DNA from 2 places in the Paraliobacillus sp. X-1268 genome. Region 2 is predicted to be linked to the other one. Evidence: predicted binding sites of a transcription regulator. Region 2 holds the regulator's gene; the other holds the start of a gene.
The links. The regulator CtsR, encoded in region 2, represses protease genes until heat stress. The targets are predictions, from matches to a motif close to ATGGTCAATAAAGGTCAAACA.
Positions count from the first base shown of each region.

Region 1: the regulator CtsR is predicted to act here: its motif matches at 4,244-4,264, upstream of clpP (ATP-dependent Clp endopeptidase proteolytic subunit ClpP).

Region 1 covers NZ_QJSK01000006.1:14,822-21,038, reverse strand. Annotated here, with positions in the region: gene D2K62_RS09610 (8-oxo-dGTP diphosphatase) at 1-34, shown strand, start outside; gene rapZ (RNase adapter RapZ) at 222-1,103, shown strand; gene D2K62_RS09600 (gluconeogenesis factor YvcK family protein) at 1,107-2,060, shown strand; gene whiA (DNA-binding protein WhiA) at 2,089-3,033, shown strand; gene D2K62_RS09590 (HPr family phosphocarrier protein) at 3,246-3,518, shown strand; gene clpP (ATP-dependent Clp endopeptidase proteolytic subunit ClpP) at 3,582-4,172, opposite strand; tRNA gene D2K62_RS09580 (tRNA-Arg) at 4,533-4,605, shown strand; gene D2K62_RS09575 (S8 family peptidase) at 4,774-6,217, shown strand, end outside.
Region 2 covers NZ_QJSK01000015.1:61,899-68,115, forward strand. Annotated here, with positions in the region: gene clpC (ATP-dependent protease ATP-binding subunit ClpC) at 1-1,847, opposite strand, end outside; gene mcsB (protein-arginine kinase McsB) at 1,868-2,932, opposite strand; gene mcsA (protein-arginine kinase activator protein McsA) at 2,932-3,486, opposite strand; gene D2K62_RS14335 (CtsR family transcriptional regulator) at 3,577-4,041, opposite strand; gene D2K62_RS14340 (MgtC/SapB family protein) at 4,149-4,805, opposite strand; gene D2K62_RS14345 (DegV family protein) at 5,070-5,915, opposite strand.

The DNA.
Region 1 (6,217 bases), on a different contig from region 2:
AGACTACAAAGTGTTGAAGTATAACTTAGACTAATGATCTTTAAGAGGATGTTCAAAAAGTCACTAAATGATAAGCGGCGCATCTCTTCGTTGGCTTGTTCTTCCGGTCCTCATGTAGGGAAAACCTACACTTCGGTCCTCAGAAGCTTCGCCGCCTCGACCTGCTTGCTTCTAATTTACCGACTTTTTGAACACACACTTTAAACAGGGAGAGATGGATGATGGCCAAAGAGCAAGAAACAAAGTTAGTCATTATTACAGGCATGTCTGGAGCTGGTAAAACAGTTGCTGTCCAAAGCTTTGAAGACTTAGGCTACTATTGTGTGGATAATTTACCCCCAGCATTACTTCCTAAATTTTTAGAATTAATGAAGGATGCGAGTAACAACATTCATAAAGTTGCATTAGTAATGGATCTAAGAGGGCGAGAGTTTTTTGATACATTATTTGAAGCGTTGGATAATTTGGGTAAAGCAGATTGGCTAGAAGAGCATATTTTATTTTTAGATGCACAAGAAAAGATGCTCGTATCTAGATATAAAGAAACAAGACGATCTCATCCACTTGCACCTGATGGATTACCACTGGATGGTATTAAACAGGAACGTATGATGCTGGATGAATTAAGGGGAAGAGCGCAATACTTCATTGACACGACAAACTTAAAGCCAAAAGAGTTGCGCGATAAAATTGTTAGTAAATATGGTGAAGACGAGCAAAAGATATTTGCTGTTCATGCGGTCTCTTTTGGATTTAAATATGGGCTTCCAATTGATGCCGATTTAGTATTCGACGTACGTTTTTTACCTAATCCACATTACGTAGAAAATATGCGACCTTTAACTGGATTGAATAAAGAAGTAGCTTCCTATGTATTTAAATGGTCCGATACACAGAAATTTATAGAAAAAATAGTTGATTTACTTACATTCATGTTGCCTCAATATAAGAAAGAAGGGAAGAGTCAGCTTGTAATTGCAATTGGCTGTACTGGTGGTCAACATCGCTCTGTTGCACTTGCTGAGTTTTTAAAAAGTCATTTTGCATCACAATATGTGACACATGTGAGTCATCGAGATATTGACAAGAGAAAGGGACATTAATATATGATGGATAGGAAGCAAAATGTAGTAGTGATAGGTGGTGGAACAGGAATGCCTGTGCTATTACGTGGATTAAAAGAGTATCCGATTGATTTATCAGCAATTGTAACAGTTGCTGATGATGGAGGAAGTTCTGGAAGATTACGAACGGAAATGTCAATGCCTGCTCCTGGAGATATTCGAAATGTCATTGCTGCTTTATCAGAAGTAGAACCTATGTTATTACAGCTGTTTCAACATCGTTTTGTGAATGGCAATGGATTATCTGGACATTCAATGGGGAATTTATTATTAGCTGCAATGACATCTGTTACAGGAGACTTTTATGATGGGATTAAGGAAATATCCCGCGTCTTGAATGTAAAAGGTAATATATATCCGATCGCTAATCAAAATATGTTTTTGCATGCCGAAATGGAAGACGGTGAAATTATAGCAGGTGAATCAAATATTCCGCTTGCTGGAAAAGTAATTAAACGTGTATTTTTAAAGCCGGAGATCGTATTGCCATTACCAGAAGCGATTGTTGCTATTAAAGAAGCAGATTTAGTAGTGATTGCACCTGGAAGTTTGTATACGAGTACAATGCCGAATTTAATTGTACCGGAAATTGGTGATGCGTTAAGAGATGCTAGAGGTAAAGTAGTATATGTTTGTAATGTTATGACACAAGAAGGAGAAACAACAGGATATACGGCTGCTGATCATGTCAAAGCAATTACACAGCATGTAGGAGAAGGTTGTATTCATTCTGTACTCGTCCATAACAAACCAATTGATGAAAGTTTGCAAAAAAAATATGCAAAAGAGAATGCCGAACCAGTCATCTATGATACGGATCGCCTAATTGAAATGGGTTTAGAAATTATTGAAGCTGATATCATTGATTATACTAAAAAAATGTTACGTCATGATACTGGAAAAGTGGCGAAAATTTTAAGTAACTTAGTAGGATAATGGAGAAGTAAGACAGGAAGGTGAAAAAATGTCTTTTGCATCTGAAATTAAAAAGGAATTAACACAAATTGATAATAAAACGTGTTGTATAGAATCAGAACTTGCTGCCTTAATAAGAATGAACGGTGCAATTTCTTTCTCTCGACATGAATATGTATTGGATGTACAAACGGAAAACGCTGCAATAGCCCGTCGCATCTATACCCTAATAAAATCTTTATATAACTATCCAATAAAGTTACTTGTACGAAAGAAAATGAAATTAAAGAAAAATAACGTATATATCGTTCGCATGACAGAAGGGGCACAAGAGATATTATCGGAATTAGATATTCTAGATGGTCCATTTTCCCTTGTACGAAATATTTCTACTAAATATCTTAAAAAGAAATGTTGTAAACGTGCTTATTTAAGGGGCGCCTTTTTAGCAGGAGGATCGGTTAATAATCCTGAGACATCTTCTTATCATTTAGAAATATCAAATGCTTATCAAGAGCATAATGATTCTTTATGTGAATTAATGAATTCTTTTAATCTTCACGCCCGTATTTTAGAAAGAAGAAATGGATATATTTCATACATTAAAGAGGCAGAAAAAATTACAGAGTTTTTAAATTACACGGGTGCACATAATGCATTATTTAAATTTGAAGATGTTCGAATTATGCGTGATATGAGAAATTCCGTTAATCGTCTAGTAAATTGTGAAACAGCTAATTTGAATAAAACAATTGGTGCAGCGTTTCGTCAAGTAGAAAATATTAAATTCATAGAACGAACAGCCGGATTAGAATCTTTACCAGACAAACTTCAAGAAATTGCACAATTACGGGTTCAAAACGCAGACTTATCTTTAAAAGAACTAGGGGAATTAGTATCTGGTGGTAAGATTAGTAAATCAGGTATTAACCATCGACTCAAGAAAATTGATGAGTTTGCAGAACACTTGCGTTCGAATCAACAACAAATGTAATAAAGTAATGTAGACCCACATCGATAGTTACTAATTATAAAGACGTGCTTCTTTATATATTAGTAAATCGATGTTTTTTATCTTTGAATAATATTATTGTTTATGCATGCGCTTACATGTATAATAGTTAAGAAGATAACATACATTTTATTATAGCACATTGAAATGATAACGCTTTCTCTATTTAGTTAATTTTGAGAGGAGATAAAATGATGGAAAGTAAAACGTTAGTGGTGGCAGTAGAACCTGGGTTACAAGCAAGGCCAGCCTCGGAATTTGTTCAAAAAGCAAATAATTTTGCCTCTGAAATATTTTTGGAAAAAGGTAGTAGACGAGTAAACGCAAAAAGTATTATGGGATTGTTAAGCTTAGCAATAGCTAGTGGTGAAACGATAACATTATCTGGTGAAGGTGCAGATTCAGAAGTTGCTATTGAAACATTAGCAACATATTTAAGTAACGCAACTAACGTAGTAGAGCACTAATATAATGTATAGGAATAAAAAGAACGGAGCAAATTTAAATTTGCTCCGTTCTTTAATTATTAATTATTCAGTTGGTTTCTTTTCCATTACTTGGTCAATTAAACCATATTCTTTTGCTTTATGTGCACTCATAAAGTTATCACGATCTGTATCTTTCTCAATAACTTCAATTGGTTGACCTGTAGTATCAGCAATAATTTGATTTAGTTTAGCACGCATTTCAATAATACGATTAGCATGGATCTGAATGTCGGATGCTTGCCCTTGTGTACCACCAAGCGGTTGGTGAATCATTACTTCACTATTTGGCAGTGCATAACGTTTACCAGGCGCTCCAGCAGTTAGTAAGAATGCACCCATAGATGCTGCCATACCAACACAGATTGTTGAAACATCTGATTTAATAAATTGCATTGTATCATAAATTGCCATTCCAGCTGTAATGGAACCACCTGGTGAGTTGATGTAGATAGAGATATCTTTACCAGGACTCTCAGCTTCTAAGAATAAAAGCTGTGCAACAATGCTGTTAGCAACATTATCATCAATGCCACTACCTAACATAATAATACGATCTTTAAGTAAGCGAGAATAGATGTCATATGCACGTTCTCCGCGGTTTGTTTGTTCAATAACTGTTGGTATTAAATTCATTGTAAAATTTCCTCCTTATAATGCTTCATTCTTCTATTAGTGAATTAACTTCCTATGTATATAGTAACTAAATGGTCAATAAAGGTCAAACAAAACACATTCTATTTTAACTTTATTTTTAGGATACACCTAACTGTATCCTACCCATTCGGTTGGCAATATAAACCTTATTATTTATTATAACAGAGAGTACTTATTTTTTGTGGATGTAGCTATTTAAAATATATATGTTTCTTTTTTGTTTAAATGATCATAAAGTGTATTGTTATTTAAGATATAAAAGAAGTGATATGATTGTAATTGAATTACTTTCTATCATCCGTTATAATAGTGCTTGTCCACATTTTCAGAATTTATCCTGCGCTCGTAGCTCAGGGGATAGAGCATTGGTTTCCGGTACCAAGGGTCGGGGGTTCAAATCCCTCCGAGCGCACTTATGTAAACACAGTGATAGCAAGGATTCCGCTAGTCAGGGATCCTTGCTATTTTTTATTATGATCAGTAAATTTTAGTGAAACTACTACATTATTTAAATAGTATTCCGATTAATATAGTATAATCTATTAAAAGATAAAGTTACTAATAAAGGGGAAGATCCATCATGATAGCACAATCTATTAAAGTAATACTTATTGCTAGTGTATGTCTACTATTTCCTACAGTGATAAGTGCTGAAGAAGGCTCGGAAAAAGTTATCATTCTATTTAAAGAGGATATAAATGAAAGTGTAATAGAAAGTGCTGAGGGTGAGATTAATAGAGAAATGGAAAGTGTTCCAGCAGTTGCTGCTACGGTTCCAACTGATGAAATGGAAGAACTAGAGAATAATCCAGATGTCATTGCAGTGGAAAAGGATATTACTTTTGATGTAACAGACCAGACAGTTGATTGGGGAATAGAGCGTGTAGGCTCTCCAAAAGCTATGGTAAAGAATCTCAATGGAGAAGGAGTTAAGGTTGCTATATTAGACACAGGGATTTCTGTGCATGAGGACTTAACGATTGCAGGTGGAATATCTTTTACAAGTTATACAGAATCATATGCTGATGACAATGGTCATGGGACATTTGTTGCTGGAATTATAGGTGCAAAAAACAATAGTATCGGTACAGTTGGGGTTGCACCCGAATCGAGTATATATGCAGTAAAGGTTGCTAATAAAGCGGGAGATGCTTATTTATCTGATATATTAGCAGCTATTGATTGGTCAATTGAAAATCAAATGGATATTATTAATATAAGTTTAGGAGCTACTACGGATTCGGTTATCTTAGAAGAATCTGTAAACAATGCTTATCAAAATAATATTCTTGTTGTTGCTTCAGCTGGCAATGATGGTTTAGGTGATGTTTCTAGTGATGTGGTAACCTACCCTGCTAAATATGATTCTGTAATTGCTGTTGCCGCAACAGATAAAAATGATCAAGGAGCTAGTTTTTCAGCAACTGGTCCTCAAATTGAAATCGCAGCACCAGGTGTTAATATTATGAGTACAAGTTTAAATAATGCTTATGGACTTATGGATGGAACATCTGCTGCTGCACCATTTGTTACTGGAAACTTAGCATTACTTAAACAACAAAATAAAACGTTAAATGCAAAACAATTACGTGCTAAGCTTCAAGAAAATGTTGTGGATTTAGGTGATAAAGGAAGAGACAACATATTTGGATATGGATTGACACAATCACCTTATGAACAAGATGGATTACAAGAAGTCCTTTCAGGGATAACATTAAAAAGTCCTACTCATGTGTATGATAGTTATGGTAATCAGTTAAAAACGTATAACCAAGGTAAACCGGTGATATATAAGTCTTTTTCAGGTGATTGGTATGAAGCTATTGTATATATAAATGGAAAGTCTACAACAGGTTATTTTAAAACAAATGATGTTGAAAATACCGATACTGACCCTATTTCATTAAAAGGTGTAGGATTGGAAAATAAAACCAATGTTTATACATTAGCTTCCACAGGTTCGAAAGTGTTAAAGTCTTATGCCCAAGGAAAAACATTATTGTATAAAACATTCTCTAGTGACT
Region 2 (6,217 bases):
ACAGAATATGGTTTTCTTCTTACCTTTTCTGTTAATTGGCCACCTTCTTCATAACCAACATATCCTGGAGGTGAACCAACTAAACGAGATGTTGTATGTTTTTCCATATACTCTGACATATCTATACGAATCATTGCATCTTCATCACCAAACATTGATTCTGCTAGTGCACGTGCTAATTCTGTTTTACCCACACCCGTTGGACCTAGGAATATAAATGACCCAATTGGACGTTTAGGATCCTTTAAACCTGCACGGGCACGACGAATCGCTTTAGAAACAGCATCTACTGCTTCCCCTTGGCCGATAATACGATCATGTAAAATATGTTCTAAGTTTAGTAACCGTTCACTCTCATCTTTTGTTAATGCAGCAACAGGAACACCAGTCCATGTAGATACAATACTAGCAATATCTTCTACAGTTACTTCAGAGCTTTCTTGTCCTTGCTTTTCTTTCCATTTTTCTTTCGTTGTTTCTACTTCTTCTCGCAATCTTTGCTCACTATCACGTAGAGAAGCTGCTTTCTCAAACTCTTGGCTCTGTACTGCAGCATCTTTTTCTTTTCTAACTTCTTCTAGGTCCTGCTCCAATTCCTTCAAGTTTGGTGGAGCTGTGTAGGAACGTAAACGCACTTTTGAACCTGCTTCATCAATTAAATCAATCGCTTTATCCGGTAGGAAACGGTCTGTTATATAACGATTTGAAAGGTTTGCTGCAGCTTCAATTGCTTCATCAGTTATCGTAACACGATGATGTGCCTCGTAACGATCTCGTAAGCCTTTTAAGATTAAAATAGATTCTTCTAGCGTCGGTTCTTCCACTCTGATTGGTTGGAATCTACGTTCTAACGCTGCATCTTTTTCAATGTATTTACGATATTCATCTATAGTTGTTGCGCCAATACATTGTAATTCACCTCTAGCAAGAGATGGTTTTAGTATATTTGATGCGTCAATTGCACCTTCAGCACCACCTGCACCAATTAACGTATGCAATTCATCAATAAACAGAATTACATTACCAGCTTGACGAATCTCTTCCATAACTTTTTTTAAACGGTCTTCAAATTCTCCACGATATTTTGTGCCAGCCACAACAGTACCCATATCCAACGTCATTACACGCTTATCACGTAACATTTCAGGTATTTCATTGTTGACAACTTGCTGTGCTAGACCTTCAGCTACAGCCGTCTTACCGACACCTGGTTCCCCAATCAATACGGGATTATTCTTTGTACGACGACTTAACACTTGAATCACACGTTCGATTTCTTTTTCACGACCGATAACTGGATCAATATTTCCCTCTTTTGCTATTGCAGTTAAATCACGTGCTAACGAATCTAGTGTTGGTGTGTTTGCAGCTGTTGCCTGTCCATTTCTTCCTTGGTTCTTTCTTGCTGTTTCATTACTTCCAAGCAATTGTAATACTTGCTGGCGAGCTTTATTTAGACTAACACCAATATTATTTAATACACGCGCTGCCACACCTTCACCTTCACGTATCAAACCTAAGAGTATATGCTCTGTACCTACATACGAATGACCAAGTTTACGTGCTTCATCCATTGAAAGTTCTATTACCTTTTTAGCCCTAGGTGTATAGTGAATTGTTTGAGATACTTTTTCACCTTTACCTATTAAATTCTCAACTTCTTGTTGGATTTTTTCAGTTTCTAAACCTAAGCTTGTTAGTGCTTTAGCAGCAATACCTTCACCTTCATTTATTAAACCTAGTAAAATATGTTCTGTTCCAATATTGTTATGCCCTAATCTTACTGCTTCCTCTTGTGAAAGTGCCAATACCTTTTGCGCTCTTTCTGTAAATCGTCCAAACATCATTTGGTATTCCTCCTACCAGATCAATTTTCTGAATTTAATCGTTCTCTAATAATTGAAGCTCGTCGTATATCTCTTTCACTAGCTGTTAATGTTTCTTTTGCATTTTGTTGTAAAAAACCTGGTTGAGTTAGAATCATTAATTCATTCAATATCGTTTTTGAAATATTATTTATATAACCTACATCAATTCCAAGCCTTAAATCTGATAAACAGGTAGCGGCTTCTTTTGATTCTAAAATCCTGCTATACTTTAATATTCCATAAGATCTAAAAACACGATCTTCTAATCGTAATTCAGATTGTTCAACTAACAACAGTCTTGCATGTCTTTCTTGTTCGATCAATTTCTCAACGACACTTTGCAAGTCTTCAATAATATCTAATTCTGATCTTCCCAATGTAACTTGGTTAGAAATCTGAACAATATTTCCTACAGCTTCACTACCCTCACCATATATACCCCTTACCACTAAACCTAGCTGGTTAATCGCAGGAATCATCTTACTCATTTTTTGAGTAAGGGTTAGAGCAGGTAGATGCATCATAACTGAAGCTCTCATGCCTGTTCCGACATTGGTAGGACAGCTTGTTAAATATCCTCTCGTTTCTTCAAAAGCATAATCAATTTTTTCTTCTAACCAATCATCAAAAAGAAAGGCTTGTGTTAAAGCATTTTCTAATTGCAGCCCTGGAAAGTATAGTTGCATTCTGATATGGTCTTCCTCATTTATCATTACGGAAACCTGTTCATTTTCTGATATCAACACACCACTATTTTTCGCTTTTTCAGCAAGTTGAGGACTAATTAAATGTTTTTCAACTAAGACTCGCTTCTCAACAGGCCTTAATTCTTCCATCCCAATAAATTGCAAGTCTTGATATTTATCAAATGACTGTTCGTGATAATTATTCTTCATTAAGGAAACAACAGGTGCCAACTCTTGTTCTTTAGCAATAATAGGAAATGGATATTGTTCAAAATTTCTCGCTAAACGAATACGAGTACTCATGACAATATCATTATCTGGTCCTTCTTCTTTCATCCACGGACTAATTGCTTCATTTATAAATGGTTGCAAAGACATTATTCATCACCGCCATCCTTATACTCCTCGGTATTCCACTGTTTCTTTTCTAAATCCTTTATCTTATCACGCATTTTCGCAGCTTCCTCAAAAGCTTCCGTTTGGATCAATTGTTGTAATTCTTCTTTATAACCCTGTATTAAGCGTTTTTGCTTTAGGTCAGTGCCTCTTCTTTTTGGTATCTTACCATCATGCGTAGTATTTCCACTATGTACACGACGGAAAATAGGATTTAAATTGTCTGCAAAAGTATAATAACAACTAGAACATCCGAACTTACCTAGTTGTGTAAACTGATGATATGTCATTCCACACTTTGGACATATTAAAGCACCATTTTCTTCTTGACTGTGTTTGTGTTCCTTAGAGAAAGAAGAGTCAAAATTGAATAAACCAGATAACAAATCATGAATAGAATAAGCATATTCATCATGAGAAATATATCCTTTTTCTTTTGCGCAACGTTCACATACATGTATTTCTGTTTTATTTTCATTTACTACCTTTGTTAAATGGAGTGTAGCCGGCCTTTCTTGACATTCTTCACATTTCATCCTCATGGTCCCTCCCTATCAGAGACAGAAGTTATTATTGTTCTTTTAATATACTATGTGACTCTTTTAAAATCTATTTCTCTAGAAGTTCTACATTTCATATTTTATAGAGGCTAACATAGCAGTCATAATTCTTGCCCTAATTTCATCCCGTATAGGTAATTGAAATGCAAGTGTATCACGAGTTAAGGCACTAATCATTATTTTTGCTTCTCTTTTAGTAATCAGTTTTTCTTCTAACATTCGTTCTAATATATCAATGGCAGCATGTTGCGTAACAGTAGGTTGAACCATATCAATGATTTCATCAAGTAGTTTTGTCTTATCATCAATTGTAAGACGTGTAATACGTATATAGCCGCCTCCACCACGTTTACTCTCAACTAAATACCCTCTTTCCACTGTGAAACGAGTATTGATTACATAGTTGATTTGAGAAGGCACACACTCGAATTGATCAGCCACTTCACTGCGTTTAATTTCAATAATGTTTTTATTATTGCCTAGAATAATTTGTTTTAAATACGCTTCAATCACATCTGAAATATTTCGCATTTGCCTCCTCCTCATAACTGACTTTGACTATCTTTGACTATACCTTCATTATACGCTACTTCGAAATTCTTGCAAACAAAATGACTAAACAAATTAATCAGCTAAAATCAGTCTAACTCATTCACTTGTTTCACTTGCTTTAAGTCCATTAATTGATGATATAATTCTGTTTTATCCAAGGTCTCATTACTCTCCATCTCTATTATAATCATTCGATCTGATTCATCATCTTTTTCCATTTCTAGTTTACGAATAATTACATCGAATTGTTCAACTTTAGCTAGTAATTCACGAATCTGCATATGTTGATTAACTAGAATTTGAAAAGAGATAAAGTTTCTTTTTTTCGAGATCTTCTTTTCAAAGTTATTTAAGAATATTAGACTTAATAAAATTATTATCGTCGTAAGTATAGCAACTTTATACATGCCAATCCCAATAACTAAACCCAATGCTGCAACGGCCCATATGGAAGCGGCGGTTGTTAATCCACGAATTGTTCTTCCACTTACAATAATTGTGCCTGCACCGAGAAAACCGATACCACTTATTACGTAAGAAGGGATTCTTGCTGGGTCAAACTGGACAACGTCTCCATACTTTTCAAAATATGTATCAAAACCATAGAGTGATAGTAGCATCATTAAACAGGAACTAATTCCAACAAGAATATGCGTTCTAAATCCCGCAGAATGATTGTTAATTTCTCTTTCCAGACCAATTAGTCCTGATAGTATTAGAGCTACAATAATTCTCGAACTCATCAACACAAACTCTTCATCAAATAAATTTTGTATAATTTCCATATCGCACCGTTATAACAACGGCTTGCCCCCTTTGTTTCTATCTTATTTATAGATATCTTTTTATTTAGTATAACTTATTTTCAAAATCCAAGCGCCCAACTATTCTATTCTTTTTTTACCCGTTTTATGATTTACTTAAAAAGTTATCTGAATTTTTACTTTTTTATAAAAGTAAAAATTAAAGTAGATACCAATTAGGTACCTACTCTTAACCATTAAAAATCACTTTTCCTTTAACCAAGAAATTGACATTGTACCATGACCTGCATGTACCCCTGCCACCGGCACTAATGTTTCAACTTGAATTTTAATTTCTTCATGTATATTTTCTAATTCTTCTTTCCATTTTAGCGCCTTTTCCTTCATACCTGCATGCATAATGCACATTTCTTTAAATTGATTTTCTTTAATTGCCTCATCAATAATTTGAAAGATTCGATTCTTAGACTTCTTCTTCGTTCTAATCTTTTCCTCCACCAATATTTTTCCATTATAAAATCTTAATAGTAAGTTAATATGCAGTAAATTAGCAAAAATTGTTTGTGTTGTGCTTACTCTTCCACTTCGTTTTAATTGTTCAAAACTTTCTGGAAGTAAGTACATTTCAGCCTTTTCAGGATATGTCTTTAATATCTTAACAATCTCTTGATGATCCTTACCTTCTGATTCAAATTGAATTCCATTTCTAATCATTTTCCCTAATGCATAGGAACCAATTTTTGAATCAATAACTTCAACCGGGAAGTCAAACATCTCTGATGCTGTGACAGAACTTTGATACGTTCCAGTTAACTCACTAGAAGCATGAATCGCAATACCTATCTCATATTCATCTTTTAACTTTTTATATAATTCAACAAATTCCCCATAAGGTGGCTGACTTGTTTTAGCACCTTCTCCGTGTTCTTGCAATATGTCATAGATTTCATCTTTACTAATATCTATATCTTCACGGTATGAGATGTTATTTATGTTTACAATCATCGGTAGTACATGGATGTTATGTTCATCAATGAATTCCTGTGATAAACCACACGTACTGTCAGTGATCCATGCAATTTTTTTCATTATAAATATCCCCTTTAAAATACAATTTGTCAAAAAATTAATATTTGATCTTAGTATCTACTAATAAGATACCATAAAACACACCTAAATGAAAAGTGAAAACCTACTTTTTTGGCAATTGACCTAAAATATCTGTCACATTTATTATCTAATTAAATTATACGATTAGCGTTAATAATTAGCGTGATTTTATTCAATATTTTATTATAAAAAAAGTGAAAATAAAATTAATGTATATTTAATTAAATATTAGCTAATTACGTTTACTTATTTATTATTAAAAAGAAAAACTTGAAGTGGAA